DNA from 2 places in the Micromonospora sp. NPDC049282 genome. Region 1 is predicted to be linked to the other one. Evidence: riboswitches for the same ligand, from Rfam matches in the RefSeq annotation. Region 1 holds a riboswitch; the other holds the start of a gene.
What was found. A riboswitch is a leader RNA that binds a small molecule or an ion and turns the genes downstream of it on or off. The one in region 1 is predicted to bind thiamine pyrophosphate.

Region 2: linked by a shared signal. The riboswitch ahead of thiE (thiamine phosphate synthase) and the one ahead of ACGFI2_RS28695 (ECF transporter S component) in region 1 are both predicted to bind thiamine pyrophosphate.

The regions. Positions count from the first base shown of each region.
Region 1 covers NZ_JBICSL010000026.1:64,702-69,636, forward strand. The annotation lists gene ACGFI2_RS28680 (DUF6328 family protein) at 1-100, opposite strand, end outside; gene ACGFI2_RS28685 (sugar isomerase domain-containing protein) at 192-941, opposite strand; gene ACGFI2_RS28690 (alpha/beta fold hydrolase) at 938-1,774, opposite strand; TPP riboswitch at 1,852-1,958, shown strand; gene ACGFI2_RS28695 (ECF transporter S component) at 2,033-2,623, shown strand; gene ACGFI2_RS28700 (ABC transporter ATP-binding protein) at 2,721-4,163, shown strand; gene ACGFI2_RS28705 (energy-coupling factor transporter transmembrane component T family protein) at 4,160-4,935, shown strand, end outside.
Region 2 covers NZ_JBICSL010000021.1:44,555-49,489, reverse strand. The annotation lists gene ACGFI2_RS26550 (aldo/keto reductase) at 1-766, shown strand, start outside; gene ACGFI2_RS26545 (DUF559 domain-containing protein) at 1,089-2,000, opposite strand; TPP riboswitch at 2,120-2,231, shown strand; gene thiE (thiamine phosphate synthase) at 2,226-2,852, shown strand; gene thiO (glycine oxidase ThiO) at 2,849-3,976, shown strand; gene thiS (sulfur carrier protein ThiS) at 3,967-4,167, shown strand; gene ACGFI2_RS26525 (thiazole synthase) at 4,164-4,935, shown strand, end outside.

The sequences.
Region 1 (4,935 bases):
ACGCGAAGAGGATCTGCACGCCGGTCTGCGCCACGCGCAGCTCCTGGAGCAGGTCGGCGAAGTTGCGCTGCCAACGCTGCTTCTCGGATTCCTTGGACACTGGTGAACCTCCGGGGAAGACGGCACGGCCGGCGGGTGAACGCCCGCCGGCAGGAGCGCCTGTGCCCGCTTCGGATGATCACGAAACCGGTTCAGGATCCGCGGCGGATCCGCCCGGCGTACCGCGCCTCCAGCTCGGCGTTGTGCTCGTCGCCGCCGGTGATGTTGGCGGACAGGTAGACCGGTGGCCGCTCCCCCGCCGCGACCAGCCGGGCCACCACCTCGACGGTGATCTGCTGGGCCAGCAACGCGGCGGTGATCGAGGAGACCGCGCCGACCGCGCCGCCGCCGGGCAACGGCAGCGTGGCATCGCCGTACGGGGCGCCGTTGTCCAGCAGCACGTCGGCGAAGTCGGCGAGCTTGCGACCGGACGGGTGCCGCGAGATCATCCCTTCCGCGTGCCGCGCCGAGGTGATCGCCACCAGGGGATGCCCGCGTTCCTTCACCACGGACGCGAACTCCACCATCGCCCCGTTCACGCCCGAGTTGGAGGCGAGCACGAACACGTCCTGCGGCCGGACCGGGGCCAGCTCGTAGAGGCGGTGCGCCACCGCCGGCTCGCGTTCCAGCTTCGGGCCGAGCACGTCGGCCGGCTCGCCGCCGAGCAGGACCAGGTCGCGCAGCGCGATCCGGTTGGTGGGCACCAGCCCGCCGGCCCGGCCGGCGATCTCCATGGCGAGCGCCTCGGAGTGCCCGGTGCCGAACGCGTGCACCACCCCGTCGGCGCGTACCGCCGCGACGATCAGGTCGGCCGCCGCGGCCACGTTCACCCGCTGCTCTGCGGCGACCCGCTCCATCGTCGACGTCACCGTCGCCAGGTACGCCTCGGCACTCACCGTCATGCTTTCTCCGTCCCTGACGTCCGGGCGAGGATCGCCTCGGCCAGCGGGCCGGGGGCCTCGTCGGGGATCCAGTGGCTGACGCCGGGGAGCACCACGAAGCGGTAGTCGCCGGTGACGTGCGCCGCGCACGCCTCGGCGGCGGTCCGGCCGATCGCCACGTCCCGGTCGCTCCAGACGTACGTGGTCGGCGCCGCCACCGGCCCGACCGCCTTCATGTCCGACCCGCTCATCGCGCGGTACCAGTTGAGCGCGGCGGTGAGCGCGCCCGGTGAGCGCATCGGCTCGGCGTAGCGCTCGACCGTGTCCGTGTCGCCGACCCCGCGCAGCAGCCGGCGCAGCGCGGCCCCGCGCAGCGCCAGCAGCACCTTCTCCGCCTTGCCCGGCATCCGGAACAGCGCCATGTAGGCGGACTTCGCCTTCTGCCGCGGGTCGGTGGCGAGCGCGTGCCCCATCGCGGCCGGGTGCGGCACCGACACCGCGGTCAGCGTCCGCACCCGCTCCGGGTGCGCCGCGGCCAGGCCCCAGGCCACGATCGCGCCCCAGTCGTGCCCGACCAGGTGGGCGGCGGTCACCCCGAGCCCGTCCAGCACGGCCGCCGCGTCGGCCACCAGCTCCGGGATCCGGTACGCCTCGACCGCGTCCGGCCGCGCGCCGGGCGAGTAGCCGCGCTGGTCGAGCGCGTACGTGCGCAGCCCGGCGGCGTGCAGCGCGGGCGTCACCGCGTCCCACTCGCCGGCGTGCTGCGGGAAACCGTGCAGCAGCAGGACGGGCTCGCCGTCCTCGGGGCCCCCGGTGCGTACGTCGAACGTCAGGCCCCGCGCCTCGATCCGCATGATCGCCACCGTAGCCGACCTTCGCCCTGCTGGGCCCGGGGCCGCCGTCGGTGCTAGCGTCTGCGACGAGACAACTTCACATCCGACAGGGGAGCGCACAGCGCTGAGAGTGCGGGCCGGTGCCCGCAGACCCTCGAACCTGATCTGGGTAATGCCAGCGCAGGGAGTTCGGTCGACCTCCAGCCGCGCCGCAGTCCGGGCAAACCGGCCGCGGCGTGCGTCTTCTCCTGGTTCCTCACCACGAACTGGGAGTCCGTCATGAACCACACCGACAGCAACCGCTGGCGTACCGTCGACATCGTCGTCGCCTCGGTGATCGCGGTCGCCTTCGGCGTCGTCTTCTGGGCCTGGGGCCTGCTCTGGAGCGCCACCGACGCGGCGTTCGCGTTCTTCCCGCCGGCGCAGGCGGTGCTCTACGGCGTGTGGCTGATCCCGGCGGTGCTCGCCGGCCTGATCATCCGCAAGCCGGGCGCGGCGCTCTACTGCGAGACGGTGGCCGCGATCGTGTCCGCGCTGCTGGGCAGCCAGTGGGCGGGCATCGTGATCCTCCAGGGCCTGATGCAGGGCATCGGCGCCGAGCTGGCGTTCGCCGCGTTCCGCTACCGCTCGTTCCGGCTGCCGGTGGCGGTGCTGGCGGGCGCGCTCACCGGCCTCGGCGCGGCGATCTTCGACTTCGTCTACTGGAACAAGGCCTACGAGCTGACCTCCTACCGCATCCCGTACGCGCTGATCACGATCGTCAGCGCCACCGTCGTCGCCGGCTTCGGCGCGTGGGTGCTGACCCGGGCGCTGGCCAACACCGGCGTCCTGGACCGCTTCCCCGCCGGCCGCGACCGAGCCCTGGTCTGACGGGGATCCCGCCGTTGATCAAGGAGTTCGCGTCGGCGGCGAGCGGTTTTCCTGACGCGAACTCCTTGATCACTGAGGCTGGGGAAGGGGTGGGACCGTGAGCGGCGTGGTGCTGCGGGGGTTCGGGTGGCGGCACGGGGGACGCCGGGCCTGGGCGGTACGCGGCATCGACCTGCGTGTGGAGAGCGGGGAACGGGTGCTGCTGCTGGGCGCGTCGGGGGCGGGCAAGAGCACGCTGCTGGCGGCGCTGGCCGGGCTGCTGCCCGACGACTCCGGCGAGCAGGAGGGCACCGTCGAGATCGACGGGCTGGACCCGCGCAAGGCCCGCGAGCGCGTCGGCGTGGTGTTCCAGGACCCGGAGACCCAGCTGGTGATGGCCCGCTCCGGCGACGACGTCGCGTTCGGGCTGGAGAACCGGGGCGTGCCCGCCGAGGAGATCTGGCCCCGGGTGGACGAGGCGCTGCGCCGGGTCGGCTTCCCCTACCACCGGGACCGCCGGACCGCCGCGCTCAGCGGAGGCGAGCAGCAGCGGCTGGCGCTCGCCGGGGCGCTCGCGCTCCGGCCGGGACTGCTGCTGCTCGACGAACCCACCGCCAACCTCGACCCGGCCGGGGCCACGCTGATCCGCCGGGCGGTCGCGGACGCGCTCGACCCGGACACCACGCTGATCCTCGTCGAGCACCGGGTCACCGAGGCGTTGCCGCTTGTCGACCGGGTGGTGGTGCTGGAGCCCGGTGGCGGGGTGCGGGCCGACGGGCCGCCCGAGGCGGTCTTCGCCGCGCACGGCGCGGCGCTGGCCGCCGCCGGGGTCTGGGTGCCCGGGCACACCGTGCCGCCGCGGCACGCCGCCACGCCGGCCGGCGACGTGCTGCTCACCGCCGACCGGCTCGGCCTGCCGCCCCGGCTGGCCCCCACCGACCTCCGGGTACGCGCCGGCGAGGCGCTCGCCGTGCTCGGCCCGAACGGCGTCGGCAAGTCCACCCTGGCGCTGCTCCTCGGTGGCCTGACGCGCCCCGGCGCGGGTGCGGTCACCGCCTCCGCCGAACTGGCCGGCCGGGACGCGCGCACTCCGCCGCACCGGTGGCGGGCGCCCGCGCTGGCCGGACGGATCGGCTCGGTCTTCCAGGACCCGGAGCACCAGTTCGTCACCGGCACGGTCCGCGACGAGCTGGCGCTCGGGCCGCGCCGGACCGGGAGGTCCGAGGCGGCGGTCACCGCGACCGTCGACGCGCTGCTGGAGCGGCTGCGGCTGGACCGGCTCGCCGGCGCCAACCCGTACACCCTCTCCGGTGGCGAGGCGCGGCGGCTGAGCGTGGCGACCGCCCTGGCCACCGCGCCCCGCCTGCTGATCTGCGACGAGCCCACGTTCGGCCAGGATCGGCGCACCTGGCTGGAGCTGGTCGACCTGCTGGCCGAGCTGCGCGACGCCGGGCACGGCGTGGTCGCGGTGACCCACGACGCGGACTTCGTGGCCGCGCTGGCCGACCGGACGCTCAACCTGGACCGCCCGCCCGCCGACCCGGACGGGGTGGTCCCGTGATCGGCCTGGAACCGGTGGCGACGCCGGGCGCCCCGTTGGCGCGGCGCAACCCGGTGGCGAAGCTGGCCGCCGCACTGGTGTTCACCGTCGTGCTGGTGGCGACGCTGGACCCGGTCGCGCCGGCCATCGCCATCGCGGTCGAGCTGGCCGTGCTGCCGCTGTTCGGCGTCCGCTACCGGGTGCTGGCCCGGCGGGCCTGGCCGCTGCTGGCCGCCGCCGTCGGCATCCTGGTCACGCTGGTGCTCTTCGCCGCCGACCGGTCCGGCCGGGTGTTCGTCGAGGCCGGCCCGGTGGTGGTCACCGAGGGCGTGCTGGTCACGGCGCTCGGGCTGGTGCTGCGCATGCTCGCGGTGGCGCTGCCCGGGATCATCGTCTTCGCCACCACCGATCCGACGGAACTGGCCGACGCGCTGATCCAGAACGCGAAGGCGCCGGCCCGGTTCGCCATCGGCGCGCTGGCCGCGTTCCGGCTGGTGCCGCTCCTCGAACAGGAGTGGCGGATGATCAGCATGGCTCGCCGCGCCCGGGGCGTGGACGCCGGGCGCAATCCGCTGGCCAAGCTGCGGCTCTTCGCGTCGACCGCGTTCACGCTGCTGGTCGGCGCGATCCGGCGCGGCACCCGGCTGGCCGTCGCGATGGATGCCCGGGGCTTCGACGCGGGCACCCCGCGCGCGGTGGCCCGTCCGCAGCGGTTCGTCGTCGCCGACTGGCTGTTGATCACCGGAGCGGCGCTGCTGGCCGGCTCGGCGTTGACGGCCAGCGTGCTGCTCGG
Region 2 (4,935 bases), on a different contig from region 1:
CGAGGAACTGCTCGGCCAGGCGCTCAAGGGCCGCCGGGACGACGTGGTGGTCGCCACGAAGTTCGGCATGGACATGAACGGGGCGAACGGGCCGGACCACGGCGCCCGGGGCGCCCGCCGCTACATCGCCCGCGCGGTCGAGGCGTCGCTGCGCAGGCTCGGCACCGACCACATCGACCTCTACCAGATGCACGAGCCCGACCCGGGCACGCCGATCGACGAGACGCTCGCCGCGCTCGATGACCTGGTCACCGCCGGCAAGGTGCGCTACCTCGGCAACTCCAACTTCGCCGGCTGGCAGATCGCCGACGCCGACTGGACCGCGTCGTCGCAGGGCCGTACCCGGTTCATCTCCGCGCAGAACCACTACTCGCTGCTGGAGCGCGGGGTGGAGGACGAGGTGATCCCGGCCTGCGAGCGGTTCGGCCTCGGCATGCTGCCGTTCTTCCCGCTCGCCAACGGGTTGCTCACCGGCAAGTACCGGCGGGGCCAGCAGCCACCGGCGGGCAGCCGGCTCGCCGGCGGCGGCCGGTACGCCGAGCGGCTGGCCGCGGCACGTTGGGACACCATCGAGGCGATCGAGACGTACGCGGCCGAGCGCGGGGTGAGCATGCTCCAGGTGGCCATCGGTGGCCTGGCCGCCCGGCCCGCGGTGACCTCGGTGATCGCCGGCGCGACCACGCCCGAGCAGGTACGCGCCAACGCCGACGCGGGCACCTGGCAGCCCACCGACGAGGACCTGGACACCCTCGACGCCCTCCTCTGACACCCCCCGCCCCCGCCCTCGCCCCCCGCCGCCCGGGGGGCGTGACCAGGGGTGAGTGGAACGCTATGGGTGTCTGCGGTGCGTTTTGACACCCATAGCGTTCCACTCACGGACGGCGACCCTGGCGAGTGGAACGCTGTGGGTATCTCGGGGCGCCGGCCCGGCCCGGCCTTGCCGGCCCCTGCCTCCTGGCCCTGCCCGTCCGACCTGGGCGCGGGTCGCGACGCCCAGCCGGATGCGTCGTGTCCCGCCCCGGCGCGGCATGTCCCGGCGTCGCCCGGCACGGCGCAGCACGACGAGGTCCAGCGGCGGCAGTAGGGCGTCAGCGGGCCGGCATGGTGGTGCGGCGTTCGGCGAGGGCCTGGTGGACCAGGGCGACAGTGGCCTCGGGGCGGCGCAGCACGTCGTCGGCGGTGAACCGGAGCACGATCCAGCCCGCCGAGCGCAACGCGTTCAGGCGCGCCACGTCCCGCCGGAACTGGGCCCGCTCCCGGTGGTGGTCGCCGTCGTACTCGACCGCGATGCGCAGCGTCGGCCAGGCCAGATCTACCCGGGCCACGAAGCGCCCGCCGTGGCGCACCTCGTGCTGGGCGGTCAGCGGGCCGAGGCCGGCGTCGAGGAGGAGCAGCCGCAGGCGCGTCTCCATCGGGGACTCACTCAGCGGCTCGGCCAGCGTCAACACCTCGCGCAGCAGTGACGAGCCCGGCCAGCCGGGACGGTCCGCGGCGTAGGCGCGCAGCGCGGTGAGTTCCACCACCCGGCGACGCAGCAGCGCGTCGACGGCGACCAGCGCCTCCACCCGGGGACCGAGGCGACCCAGGTCGAACGCCGTGCGCAGCGCGGTGGTGACCGGCAGCCCGGCGAACCGGGTGCGATCCCGTGCCGGTGCCGGTGACCGCACGATCGACAGCCGGGGATGCGGGCGCAGCCGGGCTGTCGTCGGCAGGAGCACGGTCACCGGATCGCCCCGGGTGAGCAGGTCGGCACCGAACAGGTAGGCCGCGCTGCGGCTGGCCAGCACCGCGTCCGGCGGCAGCCGCAACGCGACCGCCTCGCACCACATCCGGTGGTCGTCGGCGCGGTGTCCGCCCCGGTGCACGTACACGTCCGGCAGGAGGCGGACCCACGTCGGCCCGCGCAGCTTCGTCCAGGTCAGCAGTCCTTCGGCGACGGCACGGCTGCCCCGGAACGGCAGGGACGACAGACGTGGCGGGACACGGGCGGAGGTGGCCATCCGGGCAGCGTGTCGTGATGCGACGGTCACCCGCTGTCCCGGTCCGCCGAGTGGTGCCGTCGTGGGAAAAACGTCATCCGGTCTTCCGTCCGGCCGGGGACCCGTCGTACGGTAGGCCGCAAGTGACCCACGGGAGCCCGGTACGGACCGGGCTGAGAGGGGGGCTGACAGCCCCCGACCGTCGAACCTGATCCGGGTAATGCCGGCGCAGGGAGGAGCGTTGCCGTGCCGTCCCTGGGACGACTGCATCTCATCACCGACACCCGGCCCGGGCGGGATCCGCTCGGCGTGCTGCGTGCCGCCCTGCCGGTGGCCCGCGCCGAACTCGTCGTGCAGGTGCGGGTGGCGGACGATGCCACCGACCGGGAGGCGTACGAGCTGGCCCGGCGGGTGGTCGAGGCCTGCCGGCCGTACGGGGCGCGCTGCCTGGTCAACGACCGGCTGCACGTGGCGCTCGCGGTGGGCGCGTCCGGCGGCCACGTCGGGGCGGACGATCTGCCGGTGGCCGCCGCGCGCCGGGTGCTCGGCGCCGACGCGGTGCTCGGCGCGACCGCCCGGGAGGCGGACACCGCCCGGGCCGCGGTGGCCGACGGGGCCAGCTACCTGGGCGTGGGCCCGTGCCACGCCACCACCACGAAGCCGGGCCTGCCCGCGCCGATCGGTCCGGACGGGGTACGCGCCGTGGCCGGGGCGGTGACCGTTCCGGTGATCGCCATCGGCGGGGTGACCGCCGCGTCGGTGCCGGCGCTGCGGGCCGCCGGGGCGTACGGGGTGGCGGTGGTCGGCGCGCTCAGCTCGGCGGCCGATCCCGCGCACGCCACCGCCGCGCTGCTCGGGGCGCTGACGTGTTGAGCGGGGGCCCTTCCGCTACCGGAAGCGTTGACAAGGGGCCCTTCCTTACCGAGGTGGGGGTGGTGGGGGCGGGGCCGGTGGGGCTGGCGATCGCGTGGCGGTGCGCGCAGCGCGGGCTGCGGGTGAGTGTGCACGACGACCGGCCCGGGTCGGGAGCGTCGCGGGTGGCCGCCGGCATGCTCTCCCCGGTCGCCGAGGCGTACTTCGGTGAGCAGGAGCTGACCGCGCTGCTGGTCGAGTCCGCGGCACGTTGGCCCGGGTTCGCCGCCGAGCTGGCCGAGGCGAGCGGCGTCGACCTCGGCCACCGCACCGAGGGCACGCTTGTGGTCGGGCTCACCGCCGACGACCTGGCCGAGGCGGGGCGGCTGTGGTCGTACCAGCGGGGGTTGGGACTGCCGATCACGCCGCTGCGTCCGTCGGCGCTGCGCGACCGCGAGCCGGCGCTCGCCACCCGGGTGCGCGGCGGCGCGGTCGCTCCCGGCGACCACCAGGTCGACCCGCGCCGGCTGGTCGCCGCGTTGCGCGTCGCGGCCGAACGGGCCGGCGTGGTGTTCCGGCCCGCCCGGGTCGGCGCGCTGTCCGAGGTGGACGCGCGGGTCACCGTGGTCGCGGCCGGCTGCGGCGCCGCCGCGCTGACCGGGCTGCCGGTGCGGCCGGTGAAGGGCCAGGTGCTCCGGCTCCGCGCGCCCGGTGGCGGCCCGCCGGGCTTCCGGCACGTGATCCGGGGGTACGCCGACGGCGAGCCGGTCTATCTGGTGCCCCGGAACAGCGGCGAGGTGGTGGTCGGGGCGACCGTCGAGGAACGCGCGGACACCGAGGTCACCGCCGGCGGCGTGCTGCGGCTGCTCCGCGCGGCCGTCGAACTGGTTCCGGAGCTGACCGAGTACGAGCTGGTCGAGGCGGTCGCCGGGCTGCGCCCGGGCACCCCGGACAACGCGCCGGTGATCGGGGCGCTGCCCGGCCGGACCGGCGTGCTCGCCGCCACCGGGCACCACCGGCACGGCATCGTGCTCACCCCGGTCACCGCGGACCTCGTCACCGAACTGATCGTCACCGGCGAGCCGGATCCGGCGCTCGCCCCCTTCACCCCGGACCGGTTTCCGAAGGAGCCCAGGTGGAACTGATCGTCAACGGCACGGGACGGACGCTGCCCGACGGCGTCACGGTGGCCGAGGTGGTCCGCGCGGTCACCGGGCAGCAGCGCGGCCTCGCGGTCGCGGTCAACGGCGAGGTGGTGCCGCGCGGCGGCTGGCCGGTGAGCGTGCTGCGCGACGGCGACCGGGTCGAGGTGCTCAGCGCCGCGCAGGGCGGGTGAGCGGGATGTCCCTGGAGATCGGTGGCGTCGCGTTCGGCTCCCGGCTCGTCCTCGGCACCGGTGGCGCGGCCAACCTGCACGTGCTGGAGGCGGCGATCCGCGCCTCCGGCGCCGAGCTGGTGACGCTGGCGCTGCGCCGGGTGGACACCACCCCGGGCGGTACGGGTGGGCTGCTCGACCTGCTGGAGCGCTGCGGCGTACGGCTGCTGCCGAACACGGCCGGCTGCCGGACCTCGGTGGAGGCGGTGAAGGTGGCGCACCTGGCCCGGGAGGCGTTCGACACCGACTGGGTGAAGCTGGAGGTGATCGGCGACGAGCGCACGCTGCTGCCCGACGGGGTGGAGCTGCTGCGCGCCGCGGAGGACCTGGTCGCCGACGGGTTCACCGTGCTGCCGTACACCTCGGACGATCCGGTGCTGGCCCGCCGGCTGGCCGACGTGGGGTGCGCGGCGGTGATGCCGGCCGGCTCGCCGATCGGCTCCGGCCTGGGCATCGGCAACCCGCACCACATCCGGCTGATCCGGCAGGCCGTGGACGTGCCGGTGATCCTCGACGCCGGCATCGGCACGGCCTCCGACGCCGCGCTCGCGATGGAGTTGGGCTGCGACGCGGTGCTGCTGGCCAGCGCCGTCACCCGCGCCGCCGACCCGGTGGCGATGGCCACCGCGATGCGGCACGCGGTCGAGGCCGGCCACCTGGCGTACGGCGCGGGTCGCATCCCGCGCCGCGACCACGCGCTCCCGTCCACCCCCGACGAAGGCCGACCGA